Regions from separate parts of the Eggerthella timonensis genome, predicted to be linked through region 2. Evidence: predicted binding sites of a transcription regulator. Region 2 holds the regulator's gene; the other holds the start of a gene.
The links. The regulator HrcA, encoded in region 2, represses chaperone genes, less so after heat shock. The targets are predictions, from matches to a motif close to TNTTAGCANNCNNNNNNNNNGNNTGCTAANA.
Positions count from the first base shown of each region.

Region 1: a site for HrcA is predicted at 7,834-7,864, ahead of C1A15_RS06245 (ATP-dependent Clp protease ATP-binding subunit). Genes of this name have one in related genera too.

Region 1 covers NZ_FXXA01000002.1:1,510,425-1,519,541, reverse strand. Annotated here, with positions in the region: gene C1A15_RS06270 (U32 family peptidase) at 1-737, opposite strand, end outside; gene cysS (cysteine--tRNA ligase) at 1,051-2,556, opposite strand; gene ispF (2-C-methyl-D-erythritol 2,4-cyclodiphosphate synthase) at 2,667-3,173, opposite strand; gene ispD (2-C-methyl-D-erythritol 4-phosphate cytidylyltransferase) at 3,173-4,015, opposite strand; gene C1A15_RS06250 (serine O-acetyltransferase) at 4,086-5,027, opposite strand; gene C1A15_RS06245 (ATP-dependent Clp protease ATP-binding subunit) at 5,225-7,789, opposite strand; gene C1A15_RS06240 (hypothetical protein) at 8,524-9,117, shown strand, end outside.
Region 2 covers NZ_FXXA01000002.1:2,554,818-2,563,934, reverse strand. Annotated here, with positions in the region: gene lepA (translation elongation factor 4) at 35-1,840, shown strand; gene C1A15_RS10715 (hypothetical protein) at 1,859-2,053, shown strand; gene C1A15_RS10710 (nitroreductase family protein) at 2,076-2,597, shown strand; gene dusB (tRNA dihydrouridine synthase DusB) at 2,824-3,807, shown strand; gene hemW (radical SAM family heme chaperone HemW) at 3,822-4,934, shown strand; gene hrcA (heat-inducible transcriptional repressor HrcA) at 5,423-6,436, shown strand; gene dnaJ (molecular chaperone DnaJ) at 6,495-7,634, shown strand; gene C1A15_RS10685 (RsmE family RNA methyltransferase) at 7,645-8,442, shown strand; gene C1A15_RS10680 (MiaB/RimO family radical SAM methylthiotransferase) at 8,439-9,117, shown strand, end outside.

The DNA of each region.
Region 1 (9,117 bases), 1.0 Mb from region 2:
GCCAGGTCGTCGAGGTGCGCCAGCATGTTGAGGTCCTGCGCGTTCATGACGTACGTCCCGCGCACGTCCTCCTCCACGGGGAAGAACTCGCCGGGTCGTTGCTCCTCCACGAGCGCGTAGCTCCACCGGCACGGCTGGGTGCAGTGGCCCTTGTTGCCCGAGCGGCCCGTCAGCGCGGAGCTGATCAGGCAGCGCCCCGACACGGCCATGCACATGGCCCCGTGCACGAACGCCTCCAGATCCAGCTCGCGCGGGGCGTCGGCACGCAGACGCGCGATGTCCTCCACGCTCATCTCCCGCGCGAGCACCACGCGGCTCGCGCCCAGCTCGTGCCACACGCGCGCCGCTTCGGCGTTGCACACCGAAGCCTGGGTGCTCACGTGCAGCTCCACCTCGGGCGCGTGGCGCTGCGCCAAGCGCAGCGCGCCCAGGTCGCTCACGATGAACGCGTCGACCTCGGCCGCGGCGAGCGCCTCGAGGTACGCGGGAAGCGCCGCGAGGTCGTCGGCGTCCATGAGCGCGTTGAGCGTCACGTACACCCGCGCGCCCGCGGCATGCGCGTGCGCCGTCGCGGCGGGAACGTCGTCCAGCGCGAAGTTGGCTGCGCGCTGTCTGAGGCCGAAACGGTCGGCCGCCAAATACACCGCATCCGCGCCGAAGCGGATGGCGGCCTCCAGCTGCGCCTGCCCGCCGGCCGGCGCGAGCAGCTCGGGAGTTCTTGTCAGTCGTGTTTGCATGCGCCGTATTGTAGCGCATGTGTGGCAAAATCGGGTTTTTGGCAATCCGAATGCGTCCGGAACCGATTATGACGGACCGTGAAAAATCGCGACCTGCGGTTTCGCGCGAATGTGCCTTGAAACATCCCGCCAGTAGTGCCAGAATCCCGATTTTGCCACACATAGGCCCGCCGCATGGTGCCCCGTGACATTTCGGAGTCGAACCGCCTCGCTCCAAGAGAGCTTCGCCGCGCATACGGAAAACATCGAAGGGCGGCCTCGATGACCGCCCTTCGGGAAACGCTTCTATCGAATCCTGCGGAACGCGCCGCCGTTATCCCCCGTAGCTCACGCGGGCTCCCTGCGGCGTGTCTTCGATCGTGAAGCCCAAGCCGCCGAGGCCATCGCGCACGGCGTCGGCACGGCCCCAGTCCTTTGCGGCGCGCGCGTCGGCGCGGGCTGCGAGCAGCGCATCCACGGCCTCGACGGCATCGGAACCCTCGTAGCCCGCGATATCGGCCGCAAGCGCCACGACCTCGGCCGGGTACCCGTTCGCGGCGCACGCATCCGCGGAGGCCTCCACGTCGATGCCGAACACGCCCATGAGCTCGACGATGAGCGCGCGGGCGTCGCGCACGGGCGGCACGTCGGACAGCGACAGCGTCTTGCCCGCCGTCTGCGCGTTCACGTCGGCGATGAAGTCGAACACCTCGCCGAGCGCCTTGCAGGTGTTGAAGTCGTCGTCCATGGCCAGGATGAAGCCCATCTTCGCCTGCCGCGTGCGATCCATAAGCGCGCGCAAATCCAGCGGCGAGGGGATGTCCTCGGCGTTGCCCAAAAGCCAATCGAGGTTCTTCACCGCGTTCTCGATGCGGCACAGCGCCGCGCCCGCTTCGGCCAGGCGCTCGTCGGAGAAGTCGAGCGGCGAGCGGTAATGCGTCTGCAGCATGAGGAAGCGCAGCACCTTCGGGTCGGTCGCCTTCAGCACGTCGCGCAGCAGCTTGAAATTGCCCAGCGACTTGCTCATCTTCTCGGAGTTGATCTGTAGCATGCCGCCGTGCATCCAGTAGTTCGCGAACGTGCAGCCGCACGCGGCCTCGCTCTGCGCGCGTTCGTTCTCGTGATGCGGGAACACGAGGTCGGCGCCGCCGCCGTGGATGTCGAAAGGCAGCCCCAGGTACGTGCGCGACATGGCCGAGCACTCGATGTGCCAGCCGGGACGGCCCATGCCCCAGGGCGATTCCCACGCCGGTTCCCCGGGCTTGGCGGCCTTCCACAGCGCGAAGTCGAGCGGGTCGCGCTTGCGATCGCCCACCGCTTTGTCATCGGCACGCAGCTCGCGGTGGCCGCTCTCCATCTCGTCCACGTTGCGTCCCGACAGCTCGCCGTACGCCGGGAACGAGCGCACGTTGAAGTACACGTCGCCGTCCGCGTCGTAGGCGTGGCCGCCGTCGATGAGCTCCTGGATGAGCTCGATCATCGCGGGGATCTCCTCGGTGGCCTTCGGGCGGATGTCGGGATCGAGCACGCCGGCGTCGCGCATGTCCTCGATGAACGCCTCGGTGTACTCGGCGGCCACCTCGGCGGCGCTGCGGCCCTCTTCGTTCGCCTTGGCGATGATCTTGTCGTCCACGTCGGTGACGTTTTGCACGAACGTCACGTCGAAGCCGCGCCACATGAGGTAGCGGCGGATCACGTCGAAGCTCATGAACGTGCGCGCGTTGCCGATGTGGATGTAGTTGTACACGGTCGGCCCGCACACGTACATGCCCACCTTGCCGCGCTCGCGCGTCTCGAAATCGACCTTCGTGCGGGTCTTCGTATTATATAGCCTGATCATAGTAGTATCCTCGCATCCTGCCTGTCCGAACGTCGCACCCCTGAGGACGCGCGTCAACCTGAAATTCTAGCACAGCGGCCTGAGACGGCCGCGACCTTGAGCGGCGGCTCCTACCTACATCGATGCAGAAGACACACGGCGGTCGCGGAGATGCCCTCCTCGCGGCCCTCGAACCCCAAGCGCTCGGTGGTGGTGGCTTTCACGCCCACGTTCTCCACCGCGACGCCCATGGCACGAGCCAGGTTCTCGCGCATGGCCTCGCGGTACGGCGAGAGCTTCGGCGCCTGCGCGGCGATGACGGAGTCCACGTCGAGGATGTCGTAGCCCTCGGCGCGCACCTTGTCAGCCACGGCGGCCAGCAGCTTGAGCGAGTCGGCGTCCAGGTAAGCGGGATCGGTGTCGGGGAACAGCTTGCCGATGTCGCCGCCGCGGATGCCTCCCAGCAGCGCGTCGGCGATGGCATGCGCCAGCACGTCGGCATCCGAATGCCCGAGCAGCCCCTTCGAATGCGGGATGTCCACGCCCCCCAGGATAAGCTTCCGCCCTTCGGCGAAAGCATGCACGTCATACCCCTGCCCGATGCGCAGGGACGCGGGGCTGAACGCCTGATCGGCCATCACTCTTCCGCCCCCTTCATGTACATCGTGCGCACGGCCGCGGCCAGCATGAGGTAGTCCTCGGGCACGGTCAGCTTGATGTTGTCGCGCTTGCCCTCCACCACGAGCACGCGGCCGCCCAGCCGCTCGATGAGCGACGAGTCGTCGGTGCCCATGAAGCCGTCGGACAACGCCGAGGCGTGCGCGCGGCGGTAGATGCCGGCGCGGAACACCTGGGGCGTCTGCGCGTTCCAGAACACGCGGCGGTCCGGCGTTCCCACGATCACGCCGTTCTCGACCACTTTGAGGGTGTCGACGGCCGGATGGGCCACCACGGCGCCGTCGCAGTCGATGTTGCCCTTGAGCGTGGCGATGGTGTGCGCGATGAGGTCGGGCGTGATGAGCGGGCGGGCGCCGTCGTGCAGGATGACGTACTCGTAGTCGTCCGGAACGTACTCGAGGCCCGAGAACGCCGACTCCTGGCGGCTGGGACCCGAGGGCGCCACCACGATGGGCGTGACGAACGGGAACGGGTCGATCGCGCGCTTGAGGTACTCGTCGCAGCGGTCCTCGGGGCACACGATGACGATGAGCCCGATGTCGCCCACGGCATCGAACGCCTCGGCCGACCACGTGAGGATGGGCTTGCCCGCGATCTCCACGAGCTGCTTGCCGCCCTCCTTGCCGAACCGCTCGCCCGTGCCGCCTGCCAATATGATGGCGGCCGTCTGCGGGTTCTTGTCGACCTCGCCTTTGAGCCCGCCCATCGCCTGCGACAGCGCATCGAAGTCGAGGTCGTTCAGCGCGAGCTCGGGCGCGCTGAGCACCGCGGACGAGAACACCGGGTCGATTGTCTGCGTCATAGGGTCTTCCTCTCCGCCGTGGGTTGTTCTTCTGCCGCCCCCGACTGCATCGTCTGAAAACGTCACGGGCCTAGTCCCGCTCGCCCGGCTGGCGCACGGTGATCTCCTGCGCCTTCAGCGACACGCGAGAATTGGGGGGAACCGACGAGGTGACGAACGTGGAGCCGGCGATGACCGATCCTGCGCCCACCACCGTCTCTCCGCCGAGCACCGAGGCGTTGGAGTAGATGGTCACGTCGTCCTCGATGGTGGGATGGCGCCGCACCCCGGCGAGCCGCTGCCCGCCGCGCGTGGAAAGCGCGCCCAGCGTGACGCCCTGGTACAGCTTCACGTGATCGCCGATGATGGTGGTCTCGCCGATCACCACGCCCGTGCCGTGATCGATGAAGAAGTACTCGCCGATCTGGGCGCCGGCGCCGATGTCGATGCCCGTGCCGCTGTGCGCCAGCTCGGTCATGATGCGCGGGATGATGGGCACGTTCTGCTGGTAGAGCACGTGCGCGATGCGGTACACGTAGATGGCGTACAGGCCGGGGTACGAGAAGATGACCTCCTCCTTCGATCCGGCCGCCGGATCGCCGTCGTACAGCGCCTGCACGTCGGTGAGCAGCACCCGCTGGATGCTGGGAAGCTCGTCGAAGAACACCGTGCACACCTCGGAGGCGCGCTCGCAGATGTGCTCGGGCGTGCCGCCGCACAGGGAGCGTGCCGGGTCGGCCTCCAGGGCGTCGCGGTCGTCGGAGGTGTAGGCCAGCGCGAGGACGATCTGCTCGCGCAGCACCCGCTCGATTTGGATGAGCGTCTCCCCGATGAAGTACTCCGGGCTGGTGGACGGCGTGAGCATCTCCTCGCCGAAGTAGCCCGGAAACAACACCCGGCGCAGGTCTTTGAGGACGCTCTTCACGGCCATGCGGCTGGGAAACCGCCGTCCGGGCTTGGTGAAGAATATCTCGTCGGCCTCGTAGTTCTTCTCGATGCTTTTCACGATGCGATCGAGGTTGTCTCCGAACATGGAACCTCCTGAAATCGGTTGATGCGCTGCGCCTCCCGCCGCGCGCTCCCCTGCCGCGCCGCACGTCGGCATGGCCGCCTTCGGTCGGCTTGCGACGTGCCTAGTATACGACAAATGTGAGCCCAGGACACAAGAAACCCCTGCTCCCCGGGCTTCGGATTCGAACCCAAGGAACAGGGGCGCTCTCAGAGGCGGGGCTAGTCGGCCGCGCCGCCGCTCACCGAGCCGCCGGAGCTCACGCCGGCATGGCCCAGATCGTAGTTCGTCAGCAAGAGCTCGGCTTCGCGCGCGATGCTGTCGCGCTTGCGCGGCGCCGGGATGGAGCCCGAGCCGGCGGTGAACACGAGCTCGCCGTCCACGGCATCGACGTCGATGACCGAGCCGCTCGTCCACTTCCCTTCCAGGATCTCCTCGGACAGCGGATCCTCCAGCAGACGCTGGATGGCGCGGCGCAGCGGGCGAGCGCCGAACGTGGCGTCGGTGCCCTCCTTGGCGACGAGCTTGCATGCCGCCTCGGTCAGGTTGATGGACATGTTCTGCTCGATCAAGCGCTCGCGCAAATCGGCCACCATGAGCTTGACGATCTCGGCGATCTGCTCGTCGTTCAGGGACTTGAACACGATGATCTCGTCGATGCGGTTCAGGAACTCAGGCCTGAACAGCTTCTTCATCTCGGCCATGACGCGGCTCTTGATCTCCTTGTCGGACAGCCCCGCGTGCTCCTCGGTGGAGAAGCCCAGCGTGGTGGGCTGCGCGATTTCGCGGGCGCCCACGTTCGAGGTCATGATGATGACCGCGTTGCGGAAGTCCACCGTGCGGCCCTGGGCGTCGGTCAAGCGGCCCTCCTCCAGGATCTGGAGCAGGATGTTGAACACGTCGGGGTGCGCCTTCTCGATCTCGTCGAACAGCACGACCGAGTAGGGGCGCTGGCGCACGGCCTTCGTCAGCTGGCCGCCCTCGTCGAAGCCCACGTAGCCCGGAGGCGAGCCCACGAGGCGCGACACCGAGTGCTTCTCCATGTACTCGGACATGTCGAAGGACAAGAGCGCGTCCTCGGAGTTGAACAGGAACTCGGCCAGCGCCTTCGACAGCTCCGTCTTGCCCACGCCCGAGGGGCCCAGGAAGATGAAGGAGCCGGCGGGACGACGCGGGTCCTTGAGGCCCGAGCGCGAACGGCGGATGGCCTTCGACAGCGCCGTGACGGCCTCTTCCTGGCCGATGACGCGCTCGTGCAGCACGCTTTCCATGCGCAACAGCTTCTCGGTCTCGGCCTCGGTGAGGTTCGACACGGGCACGCCCGTGGTCATGGACACCACGTCGGCGATGTCCTCGACGGTGACCTGGTGGACGGACTTCTGGGCGTCCTCCTCCCACTTCTTCTCGGCCTCGACGCGCTTGGCCTTGAGCGTCGACTCCTCGTCGCGCAGCTGGGCGGCGCGCTCGAAGTCCTGGGCGGCGATGGCGCCGTCCTTCTCGCCCCGGATCTTGCGCAGCTCCTCGTCGAGCTCGCGCAGCTCCTTGGGCAGGGTCATGTTACGGATGCGCATGCGCGCGCCCGCCTCGTCCAGCACGTCGATGGCCTTGTCGGGCAGGAAGCGGTCCTGGATGTAGCGGCTGGATAGCGCGACGGCGGCCTGCAGCGCCTCGTCGGTGAAATGCACCTGGTGATGCGCTTCGTAGCGGTCGCGCAGGCCCTCCATGATGCGCAGCGCCTGCTCCTCGTTCGGCTCGCCCACGGTGATGGGCTGGAAGCGGCGCTCGAGCGCGGAGTCCTTCTCGAGGTGCTTGCGGTACTCGTCGATGGTGGTGGCGCCCACCACCTGTATCTCGCCGCGGGACAGCGGCGGCTTCAGGATGGCGGCCGCGTCGATGGAGCCCTCGGCCGAGCCTGCGCCGATCAGCGTGTGGATCTCGTCGATGAACAGGATGATGTCGCCCGCGTCCTGCACCTCCTTGATGCACTTCTTCAGGCGCTCCTCGAACTCGCCGCGGTACTTGGAGCCCGCCACGAGCGCGCTCACGTCGAGCGTGAACAGGCGCTTGCCCCGCAGGATGTCGGGCACCTGGTTCGACACGATGAGCTGGGCCAGGCCCTCGGCCACGGCCGTCTTGCCCACGCCCGGCTCGCCGATGAGCAGCGGGTTGTTCTTCTGACGGCGCGAAAGCACCTGCATGACGCGCTCGATCTCGCCCGCGCGGCCGATGACCGGATCGAGCTTGCCGTCGCGCGCCTTCTGCGTAAGGTCGGTGCCGAACTCCTTCAGCACGCTGTCCGACGATCCGGCGTTCGGATCGAAGGGGTTGCGCCCGGCGTACACGGGGCTCTGCCCCACCAGGTCGTTGAGCGCGCCGCGCACGTCGTCGCCGGTCACGCCGAGGCGCGTGAGCACCTCGAGCGCGGTGCCGTCGCCCTCGCGCACGATGCCGAGCAGCAAATGCTCGGTTGAGATGTAGGATTGTCCCATCTGCATGGCCTCGCGCAGGCTGTTCTCCAGCACGCGCTTCACGCGCGGCGTGAACGACAGGTGGCCGGACACGTCGGTGTCCTCGTCGATGGCGACGACCTGGCGGATGGCCTGCACGACGGCGTCGTACTTCACGTTGAGGCGGTCGAGAGCCTGGGCGGCCAGACCGTCCTTCTCCTGTATGAGGCCGAGCAGGATGTGCTCGGTGCCCACGTAGGGCTGATGAAGCGATCGCGCCTCGTCTTGCGCCAGGACAAGCACCTTGCGCGCTTTGTCCGTGAATTTCTCAAATGACATGCTAGCCTCTATTCTCGCAGAGTCTATCGTATGGTTCCGTGCCATCTTAGCACTCTTGTATTGAGAGTGCCAATACCGCATATAGCCGCACACGCTCGCTCCACAAGCTGCGTCAGCGCAGCGACCGGTTCATCCTACCATGACACCCGCTCGCACACGGCCCTGCCGCCCGATGCCTCCAAACGTGCTCGCTTTCGACAAAGATTCGAAACGTGCGCGAGCGCAGAAGGGCGCACGGTTCGGGCGAGCGCATTCCCTATGCGCAGACGGGCGCACGGTTCGGGCGAGCGCTGCGCGCCGGGCGAGCGCTGCGCGCCGGGCGAGCGCTGCACGCCGAGCGAGCGCTGCGCGCCGCGCGACCGTTGACGGCAGGTTTTTACGGAAAACCGCCTTTGGACGGGGTCCTTCGAGAGCGGATTTTCCGACCCCTTTGGTGACGCTCAGCTGATCTGCGGCGATGCTGCAATAAGAATCCGGGGGCGAAGCCGCAAAGTCGCACGATGGCGGTTTTCCGTCAAAATCTGCCATCGCACGTCGCTGGCTTGACAAACGCCCATCCGCGTCGGGCATCTGGACAAAAGCCACGCGATTCCAGCGTGCTTCCAACGCCGTCCCAGCATGGCTCCAACGTCGTTCTAGCACGATCCCAACGCCGATCCAGCGCGAATTCCACGTGGATCCAACGCGCGAAAATCGTCTCTTTACCTGGCGTTATTCCATGTTACACTCTCGCCATGAAAACGGTCATCTCGCACATATCCGCTCTCGAATTCTGGCGTTCGGCATTGAGCGATTCCGGATCGGCGCGCGATCTATGCCGCCAGCGAGGGTTGCCAACCGTCGCACCGTCTTCCCGCGAAATGACCGATCATTGGCTTGTGCGGAACGGCATGCTGTCCACGCCCGTTCACGTCCTCGCGCTCGAAGATCGTCATCCCAACGCTTCGGTTGCGGTTCACAGCATGCGCACGCTCCCTGCTGGCTCGTTACGCAGGTTCACGCTTCCCGAACACGATGATCCTCTTTTTGTCACCTGCCCTGAACTGACGCTCGTCCATATGGCGCAGTTGTGGTGCTTTTCTCGGACAGTGCACCTCGGATACGAATTCTGCGGCACGTTCGCACCCGACGACAGCCAACCGTACGGAGTGAGGACCCGAATCCCCCTCACCACGCCGGAAAAGCTTGCCGCGTACTTTCGCAAGGCCGAAGGCGTTCGCGGGATAAAGACAGCCCGATCGCTCCTGCCTCACATCCTGAGAGGATCCGCTTCTCCACGCGAATCGACGCTCGCCGAGCTTTTGACGCTTCCTTACCTGCGCGGCGGC
Region 2 (9,117 bases):
CGCCTGCGAGCGCGCACGACGTGAAAGACAGGCTATGACCACCGATCCGAACTTCATCCGCAACTTCTCCATCATCGCGCACATCGATCATGGCAAGTCGACGCTGTCCGACCGCATCCTCGAGCTCACGGGCACCGTGGCCAGCCGCGACATGCAGGCGCAGCTGCTTGACAGCATGGACATCGAGCGCGAGCGCGGCATCACCATCAAAAGCCAGGCGGTGCGCGTGGACTACACGGCCGACGACGGCCAGACCTACCAGTTCAACCTCATCGACACGCCGGGCCACGTGGACTTCACCTACGAGGTGAGCCGCTCGCTGGCCGCGTGCGAGGGCGCCGTGCTCGTGGTGGACGCCACCCAGGGCGTCGAGGCGCAGACCGTGGCGAACGCCATGATGGCCATGAACGCGAACCTCGAGATCGTCCCGCTCATCAACAAGATCGACCTTCCCGCCGCCGAGCCCGAGCGCGTACGCGAGGAGATCGAGGAGGGCCTCGCCATCCCCGCCGACGACGCGGTGCTCGCCTCGGGCAAGACGGGCGTCGGCGTGCACGATCTGCTGGAGGCCGTGGTCTACAACATCCCCGCCCCGGAGGGCGACGCGGGCGCGCCTCTGCGCGCGCTCATCTTCGACTCGTACTTCGACCCGTACCGCGGCGTGGTGGCGCTCGTGCGCGTGGTGGACGGCTCCATGAAGAAGGGTGATCGCGTGCTCATGATGGCCACGGGCACCGAGGTGCTCGTGGAGGAGGTGGGCGCGCGCCGCCCCGCCGAGACGCCGCTGCCGACGCTGTCGGTGGGAGAGGTGGGCTACCTGGTCACGGGCTTGAAGGACGTGCGCCAGGTGAAGGTGGGCGACACGATCACCGCCGTCAAGGGCGGCGTGTCGGAGCCGCTGCCGGGCTATCGCGAGGCCAAGCCGATGGTGTTCACGGGCCTGTTCCCCATCGACGGCGACCAGTACGAGCCGCTGAAGGAGGCGCTCGAGAAGCTGTCGCTCAACGACCCGGCGCTGGCCTGGGAGCCCGAGAAATCGCATGCGCTCGGCTTCGGCTTCCGCGTGGGCTTCCTCGGCCTGCTGCACATGGAGGTCATCAAGGAGCGCCTCGAGCGCGAGTTCGGCCTCGACCTGCTGGCCACGGCGCCCAGCGTGGAATACCACGTGTACCGGGCCGGCGGCGAGATGATCAGCCTGCACTCGCCCCAGGAGATGCCCGATCCCGGCGAGATCGAGCGCATCGAGGAGCCCTACCTCAAGGCGAAGATCCTCATCCCGCCCGATTACGTGGGCGCGGTCATGGAGCTGACCACGGCGCGCCGCGGCACCTTCGTCACGATGAACTACCTGTCCCCGACGACGGTGGAGATGCTGTGGGAGATCCCGCTCTCGGAGCTCATCATGGACTATTTCGATAAGCTGAAGTCCAACACGAAGGGCTACGCCTCGCTCGACTACGACTTCGACGACTACAAGCCCTCGAAGCTGGTGAAGCTGGACATCCTGCTGTCGGGCAAGCCGGTGGACGCGCTGTCGTTCATCATCCACAAGGACAAGGCCTACGATCGCGGCCGCGTCCTCACGGAGAAGCTGCGCAGCATCATCCCGCGCCAGATGTTCGAGGTGCCCATCCAGGCCGCCATCGGCGGGCGCGTGCTGGCCCGCGAGACGGTGAAGGCGAAGCGCAAGGACGTGCTGGCGAAGTGCTACGGCGGCGACATCAGCCGCAAGCGCAAGCTGCTGGAGAAGCAGAAGGCCGGCAAGAAGCGCATGAAGAACATCGGCAACGTCGAGGTCCCGCAGGAAGCGTTCATGGCCATCCTGAAGGTGGACGACTAGCATAAGGGCAGGTGAGGTATGGCACGCAAAGACGATTTCGACTGGCTGGACGATCCGTTCGACGAGAAGAAGGCCGCGAAGGACGAGCTCAAGGCCGCCACATCGGGCGGCTCGAAGCTGGCGCTGGGCTGCGGCTGCCTCGTGGCGGTGGTGGGCATCGTGGTGCTGTTCCTGTTCGCCGCCGTCAACATGATCGACATCCTGGCCGCGTAAGGCGCCGGGGAAAGGACCTCCCATGAAGACCAACGCCGTCATCGACGCCATCCTGTCGCGCCGCTCCATCCGCTCCTTCGAGGATGCGCCCGTCGCGCGCGAGGACCTCGAGGCCATCGTGTCCTGCGGGCAGTGGGCCCCGTCGGCCAACAACCGCCAGGAATGGACGTTCGTCGTCGTGGACGACCGCGCCCGCATCGCGCGCCTGGCCGAGGCCGTGCGCGTCGCGCTCGGCCGCGCGGCCTACGACATGTACGCGCCCCGCGCCATCGTGATCGTCGCGCACGCGGCCGACGCGCCGTTCGCCCGCGAGGACGACGGCTGCGCGATGGAGAACATGATGCTGGCCGCGCACTCGCTGGGCATCGGCAGCGTGTGGATCAACCAGCTGCAGGGCGTCTGCGACGAGCCCGCCGTGCGCGCCGAGCTCGACGAGCTCGGCGTTCCCGCCGGCAGCGTCGTGCACGGCGTCTGCGCGCTGGGCTACGCGGCCGCCGAGGGGCGCTCGCACGCGCGCCTGAGCGGCGTCGTCTGGGTCGGATAGGGGCGCGCGTCTTGGAGCGGCTTGGGATCCGACGGCGCGCTCCGCGGGACGTTGCGGCGGAAACCGCCTCTATTGGCAAGCGTCCCGGCTTCGGTTTCGCGAACTGTCGCATCGATTTTCCCATCGTCCCTGTTCGGCTTGCCCGACAGAACCGCAGTCGCTGAAGCCGATTGCCAATAGGGGCGGTTTCCGCCAAAAACTACCCGAAGCCGCGAGGAAATGAGTCATGTTCGAATTCTTCCAAACACACCGCCTGCTGCTCGCCCCCATGGCGGGCGTGAGCGACGAGGCCTTCCGCGCGCTCTGCCGCGAGCAGGGCGCCGATCTCACCTACACCGAGATGGTGTCGGCCAAGGGGCTTTCCTACGCGAACGAGAAGACGCGGCACCTGCTGCGCCTCGCGCCGGGGGAGGACCAGGTGGCCGTCCAGCTGTTCGGCCACGAGCCCGACACGATGGCCGCCCAGGCCGCGTGGATCGAGCGCGAGATGGGGGAGGCGCTGGCCTACCTTGACATCAACATGGGCTGCCCCGCGCGCAAGATCGTGTCGAAGGGCGACGGCTCGGCGCTCATGAAGGATCCGGAGCTGGCCGCCTCCATCGTGCGCGCCGTGGCGCGGGCTGTGAGCTGTCCCGTCACGGTGAAGTTCCGCCGCGGTTGGGCGCAGGGCGTTGAGACCGCTCCCGCGTTCGCGCGCCGCATGGAGGACGCGGGGGCGTGCGCCGTGGCCGTGCACGGGCGCTACGCCGAGCAGCTGTACCGCGGCAGCGCCGAATGGGACGCCGTCTCGCGGGTGAAGGAGGCCGTGAGCGTGCCCGTCATCGGCAACGGCGACGTGAGGAGCGGCGCCGACGCTGTGGCCCTCGTCGCGCGCACGGGCTGCGACGCCGTGATGATCGCCCGCGGGGCCGAGGGCAACCCATGGCTGTTCGCGCAGGCCAAGGCCGCGCTTGCAGGAGAGCCCGAGCCCGAGGCTCCCGGCATCGAGGAGCGCATCGCGCTCGCGCGCCGTCATGCGCGGCTCCTCGGCGCGCGCGAGGGCAAGAACATCGTGCGCATGCGCAAGCACGCGATGTGGTACCTGGCGGGGCTGCCGGGCGCCGCGGCCGCGCGCGGCCGGATCAACGGCTGCGTGTCGGTGGAGGATTTCGACGAGGTGTTCGACGAGCTGCTGGCGTGCGCCTGCGCGCACGGCGCAGCCCACGAGTGAGAAGCGAGGCGCGCATGCCGCACGATCCGTACAAGGCGCTCTACCTGCATCTGCCGTTCTGCGTGAAGCGCTGCGCCTACTGCGACTTCGCCACGGCGGCCGTGCCCGCCGGCTCCCCCGAGATCGACGCCTACGTGGAGGACCTCAGCCTGCAGATCCGCCGCAAGGCGAAGGAGGGCGAGCTGGGCGCGCTCGAGACGGTGTACCTCGGCGGCGGCACCCCGAGCCACGTGGGCCTGGCGGGCCTGTCGATGCTGCTGTACACGCTGTCGCTGTCGATGCACCTCACGCCCGAGGTGGAGTGCACGATGGAGGCGAACCCCGAGAGCCTCACCGAGCGCATGGTGCGCGATATCTGGGCCCTCGGCGTGAACCGCCTGTCCATCGGCGTGCAGAGCTTCGACGACGAGGTGTTGCGCACGCTCGGCCGTGCGCATTCCTCCGAGGACGCCCGCCGCGCCGTCGAGGCGGCGCGCACGCGCTTCGACAACGTGAGCCTCGACCTCATGTGCGGCATCCCGGGGCAGAGCGCGGAGAGCTTCGAGGCCGGCGTGCGCGAGGCGGTGCGCCTCGGCGCGACGCACGTGAGCGTGTACCCGCTGACCATCGAGCCGCACACGCCCTTCGACGCCGCGGTGTTGGCGGGCGAGCTCGAGGAGCCCGACGACGACGTGGAGGCCGCGCACATGGAGATCGCCGCGCGCGTGCTGGCCGAGGCGGGCTTCGAGCGCTACGAGGTGGCGAGCTACGCCCGCCCCGGCTACCGCTGCCGCCACAACATCGCGTACTGGACGGGCGTGCCCTACCTGGGGCTCGGCCGCTCGGCCGCCACGATGACGCAGAACGCCGAGCGCCGCATGCGGGTGAAGGACGGCGCGGTCACCGACGACCTCGATCCGCGCCAGATGGCCGCCGAGGACCTCATGCTGGGCATGCGCATGACCGACGGCGTGTCCGACGAGCGCGTCGCGCGGGCCGCCGAGCTGCTTCCCGAAGCGCCCGCGACCTTGGCCGCCCTCGAGGAGCGCGGCCTCGTCGAGCATGCGAAAGGCCGCTGGCGCCCCACCGAGCGAGGTTGGCTCTGCGGCAACGAGCTGTACGGCGAGCTGTTCGACCTGGCGCCCTAGGCCAGGCCCTTCGCGCTCCCGCCTTCTCCGTGCATGCATTGAGGGAACGGCAGCGCGAGAATCGCCCGGAAGCAAGCAATTTTTGCGTTTTGCGCGTTTTAAGCTTGCATGCGGGCGGTTTTTGCCCGAAGCTCGCGCTGCGTTATGCACATAAGCCCTGATCGCATAGGTGGCGTACGGCGATTGCCCTGAAAAGCGCGCTTCCGATGCGCGCAAAACGCAAAAACTGCTTGAAACGCGCCGATTCGCGTGTCGCGAATAGCCCGGGAGCCTGCAGGGCTTCCGGGCGGCACGCGATCGTGGGTGCCGCGCGCGCGACTGGCACGCGCGTCCCATGTGCAGTAACCGTCGAGTTTCTCCACAATTTGCGACTGTCGTTAGCACTCTCGGCTTTCGGCTGCTAATATGATGCGTTACTATGGTTCGGGTTCGGGTTCGGGGAACGCGGACCGGCAAGAGACCGGTAAGAGAGAGGTAGGTGGAGGAGCGTGCTTTCGGATCGAAGGCAACGGGTGCTGAGCGCCCTCATCGAAGAGTACGTCGCGCGCGCTCTGCCCGTGGGGTCGCGCACGTTGACGGAGCGCTATCAGCTGGGCGTGAGCCCGGCCACGGTGCGCAACGAGCTGTCCGTTCTCGAGGACGGCGGCTACATCACGCAGCCGCACACGTCTGCCGGGCGCATCCCGACCGATTTCGGCTACCGCGCGTTCGTCGACAACCTGCTCGCCTCCGACCTCGCCGGCGACGACGACCGCTACCGGCCCGTCGTCGACCAGCTGCGCCGCAGCGCGAGCGAGCTCGATGCGCTGCTCGAGCAGACGTCGTCGGCGCTCACCCGCCTCACCGACTGCCTGTCCATCGTGCTGGCGCCGTCGGTGCTGAACCTGCACATCAAGCAGCTCTCGCTCATCTCGCTGTCCCCGCAGTGCGCCCTCGTGGTGCTCGTCACCGAGGACGGCCAGGTGTTCAACCGCCAGATGGAGTTCGCCGAAGAGGTGTCCCCCGACGACTTGGCCCGCGTTCAGCGCTTCCTCTCCGAGGTCATGGGCGGCAAGTCCCTGCAGGAGATCGAGGACGGCCTGGGCGAGGGCATGGTCGAGGCGTTCCGCGACCCGCTCGTGCGCATGGCCCTCGACGAGGTGCTGTCGTGCCTGCAGGAAGGCGACGCGTCGCGCACCCATCGCCTGGGCGTCAGCTCGCTTCTGACGAAGCCCGAGTTCAGCCAGTCCCAGGCGCTGCTGCCCGTCATGCAGGTGCTCGAGGACGACACCGTGCTGCTGCAGATCCTCGACGACGCCGCCCGGCGAAGCGCGGGCGTTCCCAGCGTGCGCATCGGGCGCGAGAACGACGCGGCCGCGCTGGCGGGCGTGTCGGTGGTGGCCAGCCGTTACGGGCGCGGCGCATCGGCGGGCGTCGTGGCCGTGGTGGGGCCCACGCGCATGGACTATTCCAAGGTGATCCAGGCGGTGCGCATAGCGAGCGCGGCGCTGGAGGACGTATAAACGACATGTGGCGGCGGCGCGGGACGCGCCGTCCTCGAGGAAAGGTTTCGAAAGCAAGATGGCGAAGGATCTGTACGAAGTTCTGGGCGTGTCCCGCGAGGCAACCGAAGACGAGATCAAGAAGGCGTTCCGTCGGCGCGCGCGCGAGCTTCATCCGGACGTGAACAAGGCGCCCGATGCCGAAGACCAGTTCAAAGAGCTGAACGAGGCCTACGACGTGCTGTCCGACGCGCAGAAGCGCGCCCAATACGACCGCTTCGGCACCATTCCGGGCGCGGCCGGCGGCGGCAGCCCCTACGGGGGCGGCGGCTACGTCGACTTCGAGGACCTCTTCGGCGGCGGCTTCGGCATGGGCGACATCTTCAGCTCCTTCTTCGGCGGGCAGGCGACCGGCCGCACGCCGATGCGCAAGGAGGGCCGCGACATGGGCGTGGGCCTGCGCCTGACGCTCGAGGAAGTGGCCGCCGGCGCGAAGAAGGAGATCGTCTACGACCGTCTCGCCCCGTGCCCCGACTGCGAGGGCTCGGGCCTCGGCCCCGACGGTCGCGAGGTCACCTGCCCCGACTGCCACGGGCAGGGCCGCGTGGTCACCATCCAGCACACGTTCCTCGGAGACATGCAGACGGCCACCACGTGCAAGACCTGCGGCGGCACGGGCCACACCATCGAGAACCCGTGTCCCGAGTGCGAGGGCCAGGGCCGCGTGCCCGACCGCCAGCGCGTCACCGTGGAGGTGCCCGTGGGCATCCGCGACGCGCAGCAGCTGCGCCTGTCCGGCTTCGGCGAGGCCGGCATGCACGGCGCGCGCCCGGGCGACCTCATCGTCACGTGCCGCATCCAGCCGCATGAGTTCTTCGAGCGCGACGGCGACAACCTGCACGCGCGGGCGAACGTGTCCATCGTGCAGGCCACCCTCGGAGCCGAGATCGAGATCGACGGCATCTTCGAGGGCGAGAAGGTGCAGGTGCGCATCCCCGAAGGCTGCCAGAACGAGCAGGTGGTGCGCGTGAAGGGCTTCGGCATGCCGAAGTTCCGCAGCGAGTCGCGCGGCGACATGTTCGTGCACGTGAACGTGGTGGTGCCCAAGAAGGTGACGAAGAAGCAGCGCGAGCTGCTGGAGCAGCTGGCCGAGGAGCTGGGCGAGAACGTCGCCGACGAGCGCACCCCGCTCCAGAAGCTCCGCGACGCGTTCAACTAGCGGACCCGCGATGTCCCTGCAGCATTTCTACCTGCGCGACCAGGTGCTGGCCGACGAGGAGGCCGCGGCGTTCCCGCTGCGCCTCGAGGCCGACGACGCGAAGCACGCCCGGGTGCTCAGGCTGGCGCCGGGCGAGCGCATCGCGGTGGTGGACGCGGCGCAGGACTACTTCGCTTGCGAGATCGTCGCGTTCGACGAGGCGCTGCCGGTCGTGCGCATCGCGCAGCGCTTCGAGCGCGCAGACGCGGGTCCGTCGGTGACGCTCGTGCAAGGCCTGGCCAAGGGCGACAAGATGGAGACGGTGATCCGCCACGCCACCGAGCTGGGCGTGTCCGCCTTCGCGCCCCTGGCATGCGAGCGCTCCATCGTGCGGCTCGACGCCCGCAAGGGCGCGGCGAAGGCCGAGCGCTGGCGCGCCATCGCGAAGAGCGCGGCCATGCAGTCGGGGCAGCCGGCCGTGCCCGAGGTGCGGGAGCCGGCGGGCCTGGGGGAGACGTGCGCGCTGCTGGAGACGGCCGCGGCGGTGCTCGTGTGCTGGGAGGAGGCTCCCAGCGCGTCGCGGCTCGACGTCGCGCTCGACCGTGCGCTCGGCGGCGGCCCGGCGGCGCAGGGCGCTCGCGTGGTCGTGGTGGTGGGGCCCGAGGGCGGCCTGACCGAGCGCGAGGTGGAGGCGCTTTCGGCCTGCAACCCCCGCTCCTCGCTCGTGTCGCTCGGCCCGTCCATCCTGCGCACGGAGACCGCCGGCATCGTGGCGCCCGCGCTCGTGCTGTACGAGCTGGAGCGTCGCGCGAGGGCGGGCGCGCGATGAACTTCGCCGTCGTCAACTTGGGGTGCAAGGTGAACCGCGTCGAGTCTGACGACGCGGCGGCGCGTCTCGCCGCGTGCGGCGTGGAGACGCCCGAAGCGGAAGCCGACCTCATCGTGGTCAACACGTGCACGGTCACCGGCGAGGCCGAGAAGAAGACCCGCAAGGCCGTGCGCCGCGCCCTGCGCGCGAACGATCGCGCCCGCGTCCTGGTCACCGGCTGCGCCGCCGCCATCGACGCGGCGTTCTACGAGGCTCTCGACCACCGCGTCACCGTGGTGGGGAAGGCCCAGCTCGCCGACGCGATACGGGACTGGTGCGAGGCCCGTCCCTCCCAGGGCTCCGCCGACGAGCCTGCCGATCCTGCCAACGCCCCCGCCGCGCGAACCGAGGAGCCCGCGGGCTCTCCCTCCGGCGCGGCGCGCGAGGCGTCCCCGTCGAGCGAGGCTCCCCTTTTGCATATCGGATCCGGGTTCCGCACCCGGGTGGGGGTCAAGGTGCAGGACGGGTGCGACAACGCGTGCACGTACTGCATCGTGCACGTGGCGCGCGGCCGGGCGACGAGCCGCCCCGCCGACGAGGTCGTGCGCGAGTGCGCGGCGTACGCGCGGGCGGGCGCGGGCGAGATCGTGCTCACGGGCATCAACCTGGGCTCGTACTGCGACGGCGAGCGCCGCG